DNA from 3 places in the Streptomyces cinnabarinus genome. Region 1 is predicted to be linked to each of the others. Evidence: riboswitches for the same ligand, from Rfam matches in the RefSeq annotation. Region 1 holds a riboswitch; each other region holds the start of a gene.
What was found. Region 1 has a riboswitch for cobalamin ahead of metE (5-methyltetrahydropteroyltriglutamate--homocysteine S-methyltransferase). Riboswitches for the same ligand answer to the same signal wherever they lie in the genome.
Positions count from the first base shown of each region.

Region 2: linked by a shared signal. The riboswitch ahead of STRCI_RS27075 (ribonucleoside-diphosphate reductase subunit alpha) and the one ahead of metE (5-methyltetrahydropteroyltriglutamate--homocysteine S-methyltransferase) in region 1 are both predicted to bind cobalamin.
Region 3: linked by a shared signal. The riboswitch ahead of STRCI_RS09870 (cobalamin biosynthesis protein) and the one ahead of metE (5-methyltetrahydropteroyltriglutamate--homocysteine S-methyltransferase) in region 1 are both predicted to bind cobalamin.

Region 1 is NZ_CP114413.1:8,507,431-8,512,870, forward strand. Features, by position in the region: gene metE (5-methyltetrahydropteroyltriglutamate--homocysteine S-methyltransferase) at 1-2,146, opposite strand, end outside; cobalamin riboswitch at 2,300-2,522, opposite strand; gene STRCI_RS38460 (3-hydroxybutyryl-CoA dehydrogenase) at 2,525-3,385, opposite strand; gene aceB (malate synthase A) at 3,382-4,974, opposite strand; gene aceA (isocitrate lyase) at 5,010-5,440, opposite strand, start outside.
Region 2 is NZ_CP114413.1:5,960,102-5,965,541, reverse strand. Features, by position in the region: gene STRCI_RS27095 (carbon starvation CstA family protein) at 1-1,306, shown strand, start outside; gene STRCI_RS27090 (YbdD/YjiX family protein) at 1,281-1,478, shown strand; gene STRCI_RS27085 (DUF3311 domain-containing protein) at 1,589-1,855, shown strand; gene mctP (monocarboxylate uptake permease MctP) at 1,852-3,447, shown strand; cobalamin riboswitch at 3,553-3,691, shown strand; gene STRCI_RS27075 (ribonucleoside-diphosphate reductase subunit alpha) at 3,812-5,440, shown strand, end outside.
Region 3 is NZ_CP114413.1:2,188,943-2,194,382, forward strand. Features, by position in the region: gene STRCI_RS09860 (serine protease) at 1-1,680, opposite strand, end outside; gene STRCI_RS09865 (CU044_2847 family protein) at 1,661-2,017, opposite strand; cobalamin riboswitch at 2,205-2,344, shown strand; gene STRCI_RS09870 (cobalamin biosynthesis protein) at 2,446-3,387, shown strand; gene STRCI_RS09875 (cobyric acid synthase) at 3,384-4,895, shown strand; gene cobN (cobaltochelatase subunit CobN) at 4,892-5,440, shown strand, end outside.

The sequences.
Region 1 (5,440 bases):
CCCTCACGTCCGGAACCCGCGGCGAGTGGATGTCGTACACCCCGGGCCCGGCCTCGCGCGGATAGCCGTGCGCGGCCAGTTCACGGGCCACCTGCATATGGGAACGGGCCGCCTCCAGGCTGATGACATCGGCGTCGAGATCGTCGATGGCCCGCACGATGTCACCGAACTCGGCGTAGCACATGTGCGTGTGGATCTGGGTGTCCGGCCGGACCCCGCCGGTGCTGAGCCGGAACGCCTCGGTCGCCCACGCCAGGTACTCCGCATGGTCGGCGGACCGCAACGGCAGTGTCTCGCGCAGCGCGGGCTCGTCCACCTGGATCACCGAACTGCCCGCCGCCTCCAGGTCGTTCACCTCCTCGCGCAGGGCGAGGGCGACCTGCCGGGCGGTCTCGGCGAGCGGCTGGTCGTCCCGGACGAAGGACCAGGCGAGCATGGTGACGGGACCGGTGAGCATCCCCTTGACCGGACGGGAGGTGAGCGATTGGGCGTACGTCGTCCAGCGCACCGTCATCGGTTCGGGCCGGGAGATGTCACCGGCCAGGATGGGCGGGCGGACGCAGCGGGTGCCGTAGGACTGCACCCAGCCGTGCTGTGTGGCGAGATACCCGGTGAGGCGCTCGGCGAAGTACTGCACCATGTCGTTGCGTTCGGGCTCGCCGTGCACCAGAACGTCGAGACCGGCCTTCTCCTGGAAGGAGATCACCTCCTGGATCTCGGCCCGGACGCGGTCCTCGTACCCGGCCGCGTCGATCCGGCCCGCCCGCAAGTCGGCCCGAGCGGTGCGCAGTTCGCCGGTCTGCGGGAAGGAGCCGATGGTGGTCGTCGGCAGCAGCGGCAGGCCGAGCAGGGCGCGCTGCGCGGCCGAGCGTTCCGTGTACGGCTGGGAACGGCGCGTGTCCGACTCGGTGACCGCGGCCGCGCGGGCGCGCACGGCCGGGTCGTGGGTGATGGGGGAGCGGGCGCGGGAGGCCAGGTCGGCCCGGTTGGCGGCGAGTTCGGCGGCGATGGCGTCGGTGCCGCGGGTCAGGCCCTTGGCGAGGGTGACGATCTCGGCGGTCTTCTGCCGGGCGAAGGCGAGCCAGCGCAGGATCTGCGGTTCGATGTCCCGCTCGGCCGCCGTGTCGAGGGGGACGTGCAGCAGTGAGCAGGAGGCGGCCACGTCGACGCGGTCGGCGAGTCCGAGCAGCGTGCCGAGGGTCGTGAGGGACTTCGCCAGGTCGTTGACCCACACATTGCGGCCGTCGACGACTCCGGCGACCAGCCGCTTTCCGGGCAGTCCGCCGACCCGGGCGAGCTCTTCGAGGCTGCCGGTGCCGGTGAAGTCCAGGGCCAGTCCGTCGACCGGGGATTTGGCCAGTACCGGCAGGGCCTCGCCGAGCCGGCCGAAGTAGGAGGCGACGAGCAGCTTCGGCCGGTCGGTGAGCGCGCCGAGGCCCTGGTAGGCGCGGGCGGCGGCGCCGAGTTCGGCCGGCGTGCGGTCCTGTACCAGGGCGGGCTCATCGAGTTGCACCCATGCGGCGCCCGCCGCGCGCAGATCGGCGAGGAGTTCGGCGTACACCGGCAGCAGCCGGTCCAGCAGGGTGAGCGGGGCGAAGCCGGGGGCCGTCCCGGGCGCGGGCTTGGCGAGGAGCAGGTAGGTGACGGGGCCGACGAGGACCGGCCGGGGCGTGAGCCCCAGCGCGAGCGCCTCGCGCACCTCGCCGACCTGCTTGGCGGAGTCGGCGGTGAACACCGTGTCCGGGCCCAACTCGGGCACCAGATAGTGATAGTTGGTGTCGAACCACTTGGTCATCTCCAGCGGGGCGACGTCCTGCGTCCCGCGCGCCATGGCGAAGTACCCGTCGAGCGGGTCGGCGTCCATGGCGGCCCGGTGGCGGCCGGGGATCGCGCCCAGCATGACGGTGGCGTCCAGGACATGGTCGTAGAACGAGAAGTCACCGGTGGGGACTTCGCCGATCCCGGCCTCGGCCAGTCGCCGCCAGGTGGCGCGGCGCAGCTCGGCGCCGGTGGCGTGGAGGGCGTGGGCGGAGACGCGGCCCTTCCAGTAGCCCTCGACGGCCTTCTTGAGTTCCCGGTTCGGGCCCTGCCGGGGATAGCCGTACACAGTGGCCGTCGCGGCGGCGGCTGTGGGTTCGGTGGTCACGGAGATCTCCTTCGCGAGATGAATCCCTGAGATCCCGGGGACGGGACGAGAGCGCGAAGGGGTGACAAACCCGGCGGGCGCGCTCGGTGCCGCTCCGCCTGGTGTGTACGCCGACCCGCCCTCGAGGTCACCGGGATGTCCGTGCACGAGGGGTCCGGGCACGGGCAGTTGGCAGGTCTTCGGACTCGCGGGCACGTCCTCCTGGCGGAGCACTCCTACTGGCCGTCGCTTCCCGGGCCCGGTACATCGGGCCCAGTGCGTATGACGGCGGTCGTTCCCACTCACCGCTGCGGGGCAGTCCCGGATTCCCACCGGGTTCCCTCTTACGACGCTCCCGTCCGGCTGACGGGGCGAACCAGCTGCGACGCCAACTCTAGTTCAGTACACGTGGAATCCCCGCCCGGTTTTGCGCCCCAGCAGCCCGGCCTCGACCATCCGCCGCAGCAGCGGGGGAGTGGCGTGCAGGGGCTCCTTGAACTCCTCGTACAGCGCCTCGGCGATCGCGGCCACGGTGTCGAGACCGATCAGGTCCGCCAGCTTCAGCGGGCCCATGGGGTGGGCGCAGCCCAGTTCCATCGCGGTGTCGATGTCGGTGGCGGTGGCGAAGCCGGACTCCGCCATCCGGATCCCGGCGAGCAGGTACGGGATGAGCAGCGCGTTGACCACGAAGCCCGCCCGGTCCCGGGAGTGGACGACGGTCTTGCCCAGGGTGCCGGTGACGAAGTCCCGTACGACGGCGACCGTCCCCGGAGCCGTGTGCAGGGTGGACACCACCTCGACCAGCGGCAGCACCGGCACCGGGTTGAAGAAGTGCAGGCCCACCACCCGGTCCGCGCGGCTGGTGGCCATGCCGAGCCGCATCACCGGGAGGGAGGAGGTGTTGGTCGCCAGGACGGCCGCCGGATCCTGGACGATCTTGTCCAGTGCGGCGAACACCTCCGCTTTGGCACCGGGGTTCTCGATGACGGCCTCGACGACGAGCTGCCGGTCGGCCAGGTCCTCCAGCGTTCCGCTGAAGGTCAGGCGGGCGAGGGCGTCCTGGGCGGCGGCCGGGTCCAGCTTGCCGCGGCGCACGGCACGCTCCAGGGAGGCGGCCACCCGCTCCCGGGCGGCGCCGGCGGCGATCGCGTCGGCCTCGCAGACCACCGTGTCGAGTCCGGCCCGTGCGCACACCTCGGCGATGCCCGCGCCCATCTGTCCACCGCCGACCACTCCGATGCGCCGGATACCGCTGCTCATGAGCGTGCCTCCGCGTGGCGCACCAGATGGCGGGTGTAGGCCTCCGGGGTGAAGAAGGGCGGCAACTCGCCGCTCAGCGCGTTCCGTTGGAAGAGCGCACGGATCTCGTCGACGGGCGCCGACGCGTCCTCCGCCCGCAGCGCCGCCACTTCGGAGTCGAGCAGCTCCAGCACCGTCACCCGGTCGATCACCCGGTGCCGCAGCCACTGCCAGATCTGCACCCGGGCGATCTCCGCGGTCGCCGCGTCCTCCATCAGCCCGTACAGCGCGACCGCCCCCTTGCCCCGCAGCCACGCGGCGAAGTAGCGCACCGAGACGGCGATGTTGGCGCGCACGCCGTCGGGCGTCGGCGGGCCGCTGATCCGACGCACCGAGAGCAGATCCGCCGCCCGCACGTCCACGTCGTCGCGCGTCCGGTCGATCTGGTGGGGCCGTTCGCCGAGCACGCCGTCGAAGACCTCACGGCAGACGGGGACGAGCCCCGGGTGAGCCACCCAGGAGCCGTCGAAGCCGTCCTCCGCCTCCCGCTCCTTGTCCAGCCGGACCGTGGCGAGCGCCGCCGTACGCGCCTCGGGGTCCGCCCCGGGCACCTGGGCGGCCATGCCGCCGATGGCGTGCGCGCCCCGCCTGTGGCAGGTGCGCACCAGCAGTTCGGTGTACGCCCGCAGGAACGGGGCGGTCATGGTCACCCTCGCCCGGTCCGGAAGGAGGAAGTCGGAGCGATGTCCGAACGTCTTGATCAGGCTGAACAGGTAGTCCCAGCGGCCCGCGTTGAGCCCGGCGCCGTGCTCACGCAGCTCGTGGAGGATCTCCTCCATCTCGAAGGCGGCGGTGATCGTCTCGATCAGGACGGTGGCCCGGACGGTGCCGCGCGGTATGCCGAGCAGCTCCTGGGCCCTGACGAAGATGTCGTTCCACAGTCGGGCCTCGTAGCGGTTCTCCAGCTTGGGCAGATAGAAGTACGGGCCGTGCCCGGCGTCGATCTGGCGCTGGGCGCAGTGGAAGAAGTACAGACCGAAGTCGACCAGCGCGGCGGGCACCGGCCGCCCCTCGAACTCCAGGTGCTCTTCGTCCAGATGCCAGCCGCGCGGCCGGACCACGATCGTGGCGAGCCGCTCGCCGAGCCGGTACTCCCTGCCCTGCGGGGTGGTGAAGTCGATCCGGCGCTCGATGGCGTCGAGGAGGTTCAGCTGGCCGCCGACGATGTGGTCCCACAGCGGGGACGTGGCGTCCTCGAAGTCGGCCATCCAGACACTGGCACCGGAGTTGAGGGCGTTGACCGTCATCCGGCGGTCCGGTGGGCCGGTGATCTCGACCCGCCGGTCGGTCAGGCCGGGCGCGGGCGGTGCGACCCGCCAGCCGGGGTCGTCCCGGACGGTGGCGGTGACCATGGGGAAGTCGAGCGGTGAGCCGGTGGCCAGCCGCAGGGCCTGGCGGCGCCGTTCCTTCATCAGGTCCTGGCGGCGCGGGCCGAACTCGGCGGCCAGCCGGCCCACGAAGTCCAGGGCGGCGGGCGTGAGGATCTCGTCGTGCCGGTGGCCTGGGGGCGCGAGGACGCGGAGGCGGTGGGAGAGGGCGGTGACGGACATGGTGGGTCTCCTGACCGGGACGGGATGACGGTGACCTAGTGGAACTGCTCCTCCTCGGTCGAGCCGGCGAGCGCGGTCGTGGCGGAAGCGGGGTTCACGGCGGTGGAGACGAGGTCGAAGTAGCCGGTGCCGACCTCGCGTTGGTGTCGCACGGCGGTGAAACCGTGCTCCTGGGCGGCGAACTCCCGCTCCTGGAGGTCGACGTAGGCGGTCATGCCGTGCTCGGCGTAGCCGCGGGCGAGGTCGAACATGCCGTGGTTGAGGGAGTGGAACCCGGCCAGGGTGATGAACTGGAACCGGTAGCCCATCGCCCCCAGCTCCCGCTGGAACTTGGCGATCCGGTCGTCGTCCAGCGCCGCCTTCCAGTTGAAGGAGGGCGAGCAGTTGTAGGCCAGCATCTGGTCCGGGTACTGGGCGTGGATGGCCTCGGCGAACTCGCGGGCCTGGGCGAGGTCGGGGGTGCCGG
Region 2 (5,440 bases), 2.5 Mb from region 1:
CGCGCCCCGCGACTACCTCTCCACCTTCATGAAGATCGGCACGATCTTCCTGCTCGCCCTCGGTGTCGTGCTCGCGCTGCCGACGCTGAAGATGGACGCGGTGACGGACTTCGCCTCCCGCGGCGACGGCCCGGTGTTCGCGGGCTCGCTCTTCCCGTTCGTCTTCATCACCATCGCCTGCGGCGCGCTGTCCGGCTTCCACTCGCTGATATCCAGCGGTACGACCCCGAAGATGATCCAGAAGGAGACCCAGGTCCGGATGATCGGCTACGGCTCCATGCTGATGGAGTCGTCGGTCGCCGTGATGGCGCTGGTCGCGGCGAGCATCATCGACCCGGGCCTGTACTTCGCGATGAACGCGCCCGCCGGGGTCATCGGCGACAGCGTGCAGAACGCCTCGCAGGTGGTGGGGAGTTGGGGCTACCAGATCTCCCCCGAGGACCTCGCCCAGGCGGCGAAGAACGTGGAGGAGGCGTCCCTGCTCTCGCGCACCGGCGGGGCGCCCACCCTCGCCGTCGGCATCTCGGACATCTTCTCCCAGATCACCGGGGACAGTCTGCGGGCCTTCTGGTATCACTTCGCGATCATGTTCGAGGCGCTGTTCATCCTGACCGCGCTGGACGCCGGTACCCGGGTGGGCCGGTTCATGCTCCAGGACATGCTCGGCAACGTCTACCGGCCGTTCAAGCAGATCAGCTGGAAGCCGGGCCTGGTCATCTGCAGCGCCATCGTGTGCGGGCTGTGGGGCTACTTCCTGTGGGTGGGCGTCCATGAGCCCCTCGGCGGGATCAACCAGCTCTTCCCGATCTTCGGTATCTCCAACCAGCTGCTGGCCGCCGTCGCCCTCGCGGTCTGCACCACCCTGCTGGTGAAGTCCGGGCGCCTCAAGTGGGCCTGGATCACCGGGATCCCGCTCGCCTGGGACGCCACGGTCACCCTGACCGCGAGCTACCAGAAGGTGTTCTCCAGCGACCCCAGGGTCGGCTTCTTCAAGCAGCGCCAGGTGTTCCAGGACGCCATCGACGAGGGCAAGATCCTGCCGCCCGCGAAGACCATGGACGACATGCACACCGTGGTCACCAACTCCACGGTGGACGGCGTCCTCACCGCGGCCCTCGCCCTCCTGATCATCGTGGTCATCCTGGACGCGACCCGCGTCTGCGTCCGGCACCTCCGCCGCCCCGCCCTGTCCTCGCTGAGCGAGGCGCCCTACGTCGAGTCGAAACTCGTCGCCCCGGCCGGACTGTTCCCGACCCCCGAGGAGAAGGAGGAGCAGCGCGATGCGGTCACTCCGGCGGGCACTTAGGGCGATGCGCTGGTACGTCCGCGAATTGACCGACGAATCGGCCTACGACCGCTACACCGCCCACCTTCGCAGGGACCACCCGGCGGCACCCGTGCCGACCCGGCGTGACTTCGAGCGGATGCGGACGGACCGACAGGAGTCGGACCCCCGCCAGGGGTTCCGCTGCTGCTGAAGCGATCTTCCGGGGCCGATATGTGGACGAGGGGTTCCGTTTCTGCGACACCGTGACCTAGATTGCCTGCGCGTTACACCAGGTGATCAGTGAGGGGACGGTGCCGTCTGATGTCGCAAGGTCCTAAAGTGAGCAGAGAGCCGGTGGTGACGCCTGTGCGCGTCATCATCGCCCTCTGTCTGTTCGCGCCCTTCGTGGCGATGCTGTGGGTGGGTTCGTATGCGAAGGCCGACCCGGCCTTCATCGGCATCCCGTTCTTCTACTGGTACCAGATGGCGTGGGTGCTGATCTCGACCGTGCTGACGATGGTCGCGTACCAGCTGTGGCAGCGTGACCAGCGCGCCCGCGCCGCCGCGAAGGGCGGTGCGGCCGAATGAACGACGGCGTGAACGGCGTGGCACTCGCCGTCTTCATCTTCTTCTTCCTGGCCGTCACGGTCATGGGCTTCCTGGCCGCCCGCTGGCGCAAGGCCGAGAACGAGCACAGCCTCGACGAATGGGGCCTGGGCGGACGGTCGTTCGGCACCTGGGTCACCTGGTTCCTGCTCGGCGGTGACCTGTACACGGCCTACACCTTCGTGGCCGTCCCGGCGGCGATCTACGCGGCCGGCGCGGCGGGCTTCTTCGCGGTGCCGTACACGATCCTCGTCTACCCGCTGATCTTCACCTTCCTGCCCCGGCTGTGGTCGGTGTCCCACAAGCACGGGTACGTGACGACCTCCGACTTCGTGCGCGGCCGGTTCGGCTCCAAGGGCCTGTCGCTGGCGGTCGCGGTGACCGGCATCCTCGCGACCATGCCGTACATCGCGCTCCAACTCGTCGGCATCCAGGCGGTGCTGGACGTGATGGGCGTCGGTGGCGGGGAGAACACCAACTGGTTCATCAAGGACCTCCCGCTGCTGATCGCGTTCGGTGTGCTGGCGGCGTACACCTACTCGTCCGGCCTCCGGGCCCCCGCGCTGATCGCCTTCGTCAAGGACACGCTGATCTACCTGGTGATCGCGGTGGCGATCATCTACATCCCGATCAAGCTGGGCGGGTTCGACGAGATCTTCGCCGGCGCGGGCGAGAAGTTCACCACCACCGGCGTGGGCGGCCTGGTGCCGCCGGAGGCCGGCCAGTGGACGTACGCCACGCTGGCGTTGGGCTCGGCGCTCGCGCTGTTCATGTACCCGCACTCCATCACGGCGACGCTGTCGTCGAAGAGCCGTGACGTGATCCGCCGCAACACCACGATCCTGCCGCTGTACTCGCTGATGCTCGGTCTGCTCGCGCTGCTCGGCTTCATGGCGATCGCGGCCGGAGTGAAGGTGGAGAACGGCCAGTTGGCGATCCCGCAGCTGTTCGAGAACATGTTCCCGGACTGGTTCGCGGGCGTGGCCTTCGCGGCGATCGGCATCGGCGCCCTGGTGCCGGCGGCGATCATGTCGATCGCGGCGGCGAACCTCTTCACCCGCAACATCTACAAGGACTTCATCAGGCCGGACGCGACTCCGGCGCAGGAGACCAAGGTCTCCAAGCTGGTGTCCCTGCTGGTGAAGGTGGGCGCGCTGGCCTTCGTCCTGACCATGGACAAGACGGTCGCCATCAACTTCCAGCTCCTGGGCGGCATCTGGATCCTGCAGACCTTCCCGGCGCTGGTGGGCGGCCTGTTCACCCGCTGGTTCCACCGCTGGGCCCTGCTGGCCGGCTGGGCGGTCGGCATGATCTACGGCACGGTGGCGGCGTACGGTGTGGCCTCCCCGACCCAGAAGCACTTCGGCGGCTCCTCCAAGGAGATCCCCGGCATCGGCGAGATCGGCTACATCGGGCTGACGGCCTTCGTCCTGAACCTCGTGGTGACGGTGGTCCTGACCTTCGTTCTGCGCGCCGCGAAGGCCCCGGACGGCGTCGACGAGACCAGCCCCGAGGACTACACGGCGGACGCGGGCGACCCCGGCGTACAGAAGGATCTGACGCCGGTCCACTGAGGCACAGGCAGGGAAGCGGGCCGCCGAAGAGCAACACCAACGGCGGCCCGCTTTCATGCAATTACACCCAGCGACACAACATCTGGGGGTGGCGAAGCAGGCGAGCACAAGATGTATGCTCATGCTCGCTGCCGCCGCAGGGGAATCCGGTGTGAATCCGGAACTGTCCCGCAACGGTGTACTTATGCGTGTTCGCGCACGTATGGGAGTCAGTCCGAGGACCTGCCGACAGCGCACCCGGCCGTTCGGCCGTGGTGCCCGACGTCCGGGCCTCGTGGAATGGGCCGGTGGACGCGACGCCCCGTGCGCTCGTGAGCTGCCCCCTGCCCGCAAGGCCCCGTGCCGAGCGAGGGAGAGCCCCCACGTGACCATCGCGCCAGCCGACCCGGTTTCCGCCGCCCCGGTGGAGACCGACGGTCCCGGTACCGCGCTGCTGCGGACCCTGACCGAGCTGACCGCCGACCTCCCCGACGCCGACCCCGGCCGGGTCGCCGCCGCCGCGCTGCGCGGCCGGTCCGCCCACGCGGACGAGGCGGAGTTGCGCGAGCTGGCCACCGAGGCCGCCGCCGGGCTCATCTCCGAGGACCCCGCCTACAGCAGGCTGGCCGCCCGGCTGCTGACGATCTCCATCGCCGCCGAGGCCGCCTCGCAGGGCGTCGTCTCCTTCACCGAGTCCGTCGCGGTCGGGCACCGGGAGGGGCTCATCGCCGACCGGACCGCCGAGTTCGTGCGGATCCACGGCGAGCGCCTCGACGCCCTCGTCGACTCCGGCGCCGACGACCGCTTCGGGTACTTCGGGCTGCGCACCCTGCACAGCCGGTACCTGCTGCGGCACCCCATCACGCGCCGGGTCGTGGAGACCCCGCAGCACTTCATGCTCCGCGTCGCCGCCGGTCTCGCCGAGGACGACACCACTCGGGCACTGGACGAAGTCGCCGCGCTCTACGGGCTCATGAGCCGCCTCGACTACCTCCCCTCCTCGCCCACGCTCTTCAACTCCGGCACCCGGCACCCCCAGATGTCGTCCTGCTACCTCCTCGACTCCCCGAACGACGAGCTGGACTCCATCTACGACCGCTACCACCAGGTCGCCCGGCTCTCCAAGCACGCCGGCGGCATCGGTCTTTCCTACTCCCGGATCCGCTCCCGGGGTTCACTGATCCGCGGCACCAACGGGCACTCCAACGGCATCGTCCCGTTCCTCAAGACGCTCGACGCCTCCGTCGCCGCCGTGAACCAGGGCGGACGCCGCAAGGGCGCGGCCGCGGTCTACCTGGAGACCTGGCACTCCGACATCGAGGAGTTCCTGGAGCTGCGGGACAACACCGGTGAGGACGCCCGCCGGACGCACAACCTGAACCTCGCGCACTGGATCCCGGACGAGTTCATGCGCCGGGTGAACGAGGACGCCCAGTGGTCGCTGTTCTCCCCCGCCGACGTGCCCGAGCTGGTCGACCTGTGGGGCGAGGAGTTCGACGCCGCGTATCGCAGGGCCGAGGCCGCGGGGCTCGCCCGCAGGACCATCGCCGCCCGTGATCTGTACGGCCGGATGATGCGCACCCTGGCGCAGACCGGCAACGGCTGGATGACCTTCAAGGACGCCGCCAACCGCACCGCCAACCAGACGGCCCTGCCGGGCCATGTCGTCCACTCCTCCAACCTCTGCACGGAGATCCTGGAGGTCACCGACGACGGGGAGACGGCGGTCTGCAACCTGGGGTCGGTGAACCTGGGGGCGTTCGTCGACACGGCGACCGGCGACATCGACTGGGAGCGGCTCGACGCCACCGTCCGTACCGCCGTCACCTTCCTCGACCGGGTCGTCGACATCAACTTCTACCCGACCGAGCAGGCGGGCCGTTCCAACGCCAAGTGGCGGCCGGTGGGCCTGGGCGCGATGGGCCTCCAGGACGTCCTCTTCCAGCTGCGGCTGCCGTTCGACTCCGCCGAGGCCAAGGCGCTCTCCACCCGGATCGCCGAGCGCATCATGCTC
Region 3 (5,440 bases), 6.3 Mb from region 1:
CGCCTCATGTGCCAGGGCCACCGTCTCCCGCCCGGAGCTGTCCCGGGAGATGACCAGGAGGCGGGTTGCGGCCAATGCCTGGGCTGCTGTGCGGAGTTCGGGTGGGAGATGGGCGAAGGCCCTGGCCACTCGGGCGTACTCCTTGCCCCTGACCGGGCGGGCCAGGCGCTCGAACAGGCGGCGGGCCGTCGGCTCGTCGGGGCCGTCCGGGGGCTTGCAGACCTGGGCCAGTTGGTGGTCGGCGTACCGGGAGAGGGCGCCTTCGACGCCGCCGATCTCGCGGTAGGCCGTGTGGGTCAGACGGCCGTGTTCGCGGCGGTCCCAGAGTTCCGCCAGGGCAAATTCGACCAGGGGCAACGCTCCTGGTTCGCCGCCCGCATCCGACACCAGGAGTTCCGGCAGGCCCGGTTCGAACGCGACGCCGGGGATGGCGGCCACCGGGCGGCGGACCACCTCGTCCAGTTGGGACGGGGTCATCGGGGCCACCATCTGGACCGTGCCACTCAGCGCCTCCGCCCGGCCGCCGGTGACCAACTCCTCCAGGGAGGCCGAGCGCAGGGTCGCGAGGACACGCAGGCGGCGGCCCTCCGGGTGAACCGCCCTGGCCATCGGCAGCAGCACGTCCAGCAACGCCCTCGCGTCCGCCGGGCGTGCTCCCACCGTCTCCTCGAACTGGTCCAGCAGGATGACATGGCCCGCCGGGCCCGACTCCGCCAGGATGCGGGCGCCCAGCAGGGTCGCCGCCGAGCAGTCCTGGCCGAGGGCGCGGGCCGGCTCCCGTACCGGCGGGAACTGTGCGCCCAGCGCCTCCGCCAGGGTCCGGACCGGGTCCGTGTCCGGCTGGCCCGCGAAGTCCGTCACCGTGTGGCCCGCCGCGCGCAGCAACGGGAGCACTCCCGCTCGTACCAGCGACGACTTGCCCACTCCCGATGCTCCCGCCACCGGGACGAAGGGGTGTTCGCGCAGTGCCTCCGCGATGCGTTCGCTGTCCGCCCGGCGGGCGAAGAAGAGAGTCGCGTCCTGTTCGCGGAAAGGTTCCAGGCCCCGGAAGGGGGAGGAGCACAGGCCCGGTTCCAGGCCCAGGAGGTGGGCGGCCGGGATGAGGTACGCCGTGCTCGCGCCCGTTCCCGTGTCCGCCGCCACCGTCATGCCGACGACGCCGCCCTGCGCCGTGTCCCAGACCGGGCCGCCGCTGAAGCCGCGGCCGATGGTCCGGCCGCGCGGTTCCATCGACGTCCAGCCCTTGCCCACCGGCGCCCGCAACCGGCCGTCCACCCACACGCCGTGGTCGTCGGTGCGGAGGGGGAAGCCGAGGACGCGGAAGGGGTGGTCCCAGACCGCCGTGCCGCCCGCGAGGCGGACGGGGGTGGTGCCGGGGGCGGCCGACAGCCGCAGCAGGGCGATGTCGCCGCCGCCGTCCCCGGCCACCGGGCGCCAGTGCGTGACCGTCGCGGGCAGGCGGGCGGACGGCGGGTTGAGGAGGGGGAAGTCGACCGTCACCGCGCCCGTCGGCGGGAGCGGGTCCGTGTCGGGGACGCCCAGCGCGTTCGCCACCACGTGGGCGCAGGTGCACAGGGTGTCCTCGGCGATGAGGAAGCCGCTGCCGGTTACCTGGCCGTCGTGGCTCCAGAACCGGGCGATACCGCGCGCGAGTTCGTCGTCAGGTGCGGGCGTCGGCATCGCGCTGCCCGGGAAGCGCCGGTTCGTTCGCCCAGTTCATGGTCACTGTGAAGTGCGCCTCGGTGGAGCCCCTGGCCACCACGACCCCCGCCTCCGCGCTCAGCGTGATGCCGAACTCGACCGTGACCGATTCGGGCGGTCTGGGCAGTTCCCGGGCGCCCTCCAGGACCGCGCCCAGCGCGGGGCGCACCCGGGCGAGCGCCTGCTGGAGGGTCTCGGCCGCCCCGGCGACCGCGCCGCCGCGCGACACGCGCTGCACTCCGGCGGGCCCCTCGCCCGTCACCTCCAGCAGGACGACCTGCCCGTCGTCCAGCACCATTTCGCCCACGTACGCCATGGACCCGGCCCTCCACCTCGGCTGCGCTCGATCGGTCCCCGGTATTCCAGTTCGTCACGGACCGCAGTCGCAAGGCGCTCCCGGGTAGTCACCTCGTGTGGGTGACCCCGCGAGCCAAACCCGCCCCGCCGGACCCGATGTGGGCCTCAGCACACTCTCCCCTCGCAGGTCAACGGCAAGTTGACGGCCCTTCCGGGGCCGTGGTGGACTTCCGGAGCCAATTACGGCGGCAGAAGAGGAAGCCGGTGCGAGTCCGGCGCGGTCCCGCCACTGTCACCGGGGTAGGAACCCCCGGGAGCCAGGAACTCTCGCCACCGGTCTCGTCGTACCAGGGCGTGGACACCCTGAGTGAGGACATATCGCGATGCTCGCCTGCCGATCGACATCCAGCACCAGACCCGTAACTGACTCCGCGATCGGCTGAGCCGATGCGGGCCGATCGCGTCTTCGCGTACGGCGCCGCCGCCGGCCTCCTGGGTGACCTGCTCCTCGGCGATCCGCGCCGTGGGCATCCGGTCGCCGTGTTCGGGCGGGCCGCGGGCGCCGTGGAACGTCAGTTGTGGCGTGACGACCGGGGCCGGGGCGCGCTGCACGCCGGTGTGTGCGCCGGTGGCGCCGTCGCCATGGGGGCGCTCGCCTCTCGTGCGGTACGCCGGTCCCCCGCCGCCTCCATCGCGCTGACCGGCGTCGCCACCTGGGCGGTGGTCGGGGGGACTTCGCTGGCCCGGGAGGCCCGGGTGATCGGGCGGGCCCTGGAGGCGGGGGACGTCGGGGCGGCTCGGGCGCGGCTGCCGCATCTGTGCGGGCGGGATCCGCAGGCGCTGGACGCCGACGGGATCGCGCGGGCGGTCGTGGAGTCCGTCGCCGAGAACACCTCCGACGCGGTGGTGGGGGCGCTGGTCTGGGGGGCCTTGGGCGGGGTTCCGGGGCTGCTCGGGTTCCGGGCCGTGAACACGCTCGATGCCATGGTCGGTCACAAGTCGCCCCGCTATCGGCGGTACGGGTGGGCCTCGGCCCGGCTCGACGACGTCGCCGGCTGGCCGGGGGCGCGGCTGACCGCCGTACTCGCCGCCGCCGCCGGGGGGAACGCCCAGGGTGCGGTACGCGCCTGGCGCGCCGACGCGGTGAAGCACCCGAGCCCCAACGCCGGGCCCGTGGAGGCGTCGTTCGCGGGGGCGCTCGGGGTGCGGCTCGGCGGGACCTTGTCGTACGGCGGACGCATCGAGCACCGGCCGGTGCTGAACGGGGAGGGGCGTGCGGTGGACGTCGGGGACATCGAGCGGGCCGTACGGCTGTCTCGGCGGGTCGGTTGGCTGGCGCTCGGCGTGAGTGCCGTCGCGCGCGGTCTGGTGAAGGGAGCGCGGTCATGACCGGCGGGGGGCTGCTGGTCGCCGGGACCACCTCCGACGCCGGGAAGAGTGTCGTCACCGCCGGGATCTGCCGGTGGCTGGTGCGGCAGGGGGTCAAGGTCGCGCCGTTCAAGGCACAGAACATGTCCCTCAATTCGTTCGTCACGCGCGAGGGCGCCGAGATCGGGCGGGCGCAGGCCATGCAGGCGCAGGCCTGCCGGGTCGAACCGACCGCGCTGATGAACCCCGTGCTGCTCAAGCCTGGCGGGGACCAGAGCAGCCAGGTCGTGCTCATGGGCAAGCCGGTCGGCGAGATGAGCGCGCGCGGCTATCACGGCGGGCGGCAGCAGCGGCTGCTCGGCACGGTGCTGGACTGTCTCGCGGAGTTGCGGGGCACGTATGACGCGGTGATCTGCGAGGGGGCGGGCAGTCCGGCCGAGATCAATCTGCGGCGGACCGACATCGTCAACATGGGGATCGCCCGGAATGCCGGGCTGCCGGTGGTGGTGGTCGGTGACATCGACCGCGGGGGCGTCTTCGCCTCCTTCTTCGGGACGGTGGCACTGCTCTCGCCCGAGGACCAGAAGCTCGTCGCCGGGTTCCTCGTCAACAAGTTCCGCGGCGACGTCTCGCTGCTGGAGCCGGGCCTGGACATGCTGCACGGGCTCACCGGACGGCACACCTACGGCGTCCTGCCCTTCCGGCACGGGCTCGGCATCGACGAGGAGGACGGGCTGCGGGTGTCGCTGCGCGGCACGGTCCGCGAGTCCGTGGTCGCGCCGCCGGTCGGCGCGGACGTGCTGCGGGTCGCCGTCTGCGCGATCCCGCTGATGTCCAACTTCACCGATGTGGACGCGCTCGCCGCCGAACCGGGCGTCGTCGTGCGGTTCGTGGACCGGCCGGAGGAACTGGCCGACGCCGACCTCGTGGTGATCCCGGGCACCCGCGGGACCGTGAAGGCGCTGGAGTGGCTGCGGGAACGGGGCCTCGCGGAGGCCATCGCGCGCCGGGCCGCCGAACAGCGGCCCGTGCTCGGCATCTGCGGTGGCTTCCAGATCCTCGGCGAGCACATCGAGGACGACGTGGAGAGCCGCAGGGGCGCGGTCGACGGGCTCGGACTGCTGCCCGTACGGGTGCGGTTCGCGCGCGAGAAGACCCTCACCCGGCCGGTGGGTGAAGCCCTCGGCGAGCCGGTCGAGGGGTACGAGATCCACCACGGGGTCGCCGAAGTCACGGGCGGGGAAACCTTCTTGGACGGCTGCCGGGTCGGTCAGACCTGGGGCACCCACTGGCACGGCTCGCTGGAGTCGGACGGCTTCCGGCGCGCCTTCCTGCGCGAGGTGGCGGCCGCCGCGGGCCGTCGTTTCGTGCCGGCCGCCGACACCTCCTTCGCCGCGCTGCGCGAGGAGCAGCTCGACCGGCTCGGCGATCTGATCGAACAGCACGCGGACACCGACGCGCTCTGGCGGCTCATCGAGTCGGGCGCGCCACAAGGACTGCCTTTCATTCCACCGGGAGCGCCCGCATGAGCACAGTGTTGTTGTTGTCCACCGCCGACACGGATCTGCTGGCGGCCAGGGCCGCGTCCGGCGCCTCCTACCGGATCGGCAACCCGACCCGCGTGGACGTCGGCCAGGAGCTCCCCGGCCTGATCGAGGGCGCGGACATCGCCGTCGTACGGCTGCTCGGCGGCAAGCGGGCCTGGGAGGACGGGCTCGCCGCGCTGAAGGCGTCCGGGATCCCGACCGTGCTGCTGGGCGGGGAGTCCGTGCCGGACGCGGAGTTGATGGCCGAGTCGTCGGTGCCCGCCGGTGTCGTCGCCGAGGCGCTGCGGTACCTCGTCGAGGGCGGGCCCGCCAACCTCACCGAGCTCGCCCGGTTCCTCTCCGACACCGTGCTGCTCACGGGCGAGGGCTTCGTCGAGCCGCAGCAGATGCCGGAGTACGGCGTCCATGGTGAGCGTCCCTTCATCGAGGGCCGCCCGACGGTCGGCGTGCTCTTCTACCGGGCCCATCAGCTGAGCGGCAACACCGCCTTCGTGGCCACCCTGTGCGACGCGGTCGAGGCACGGGGC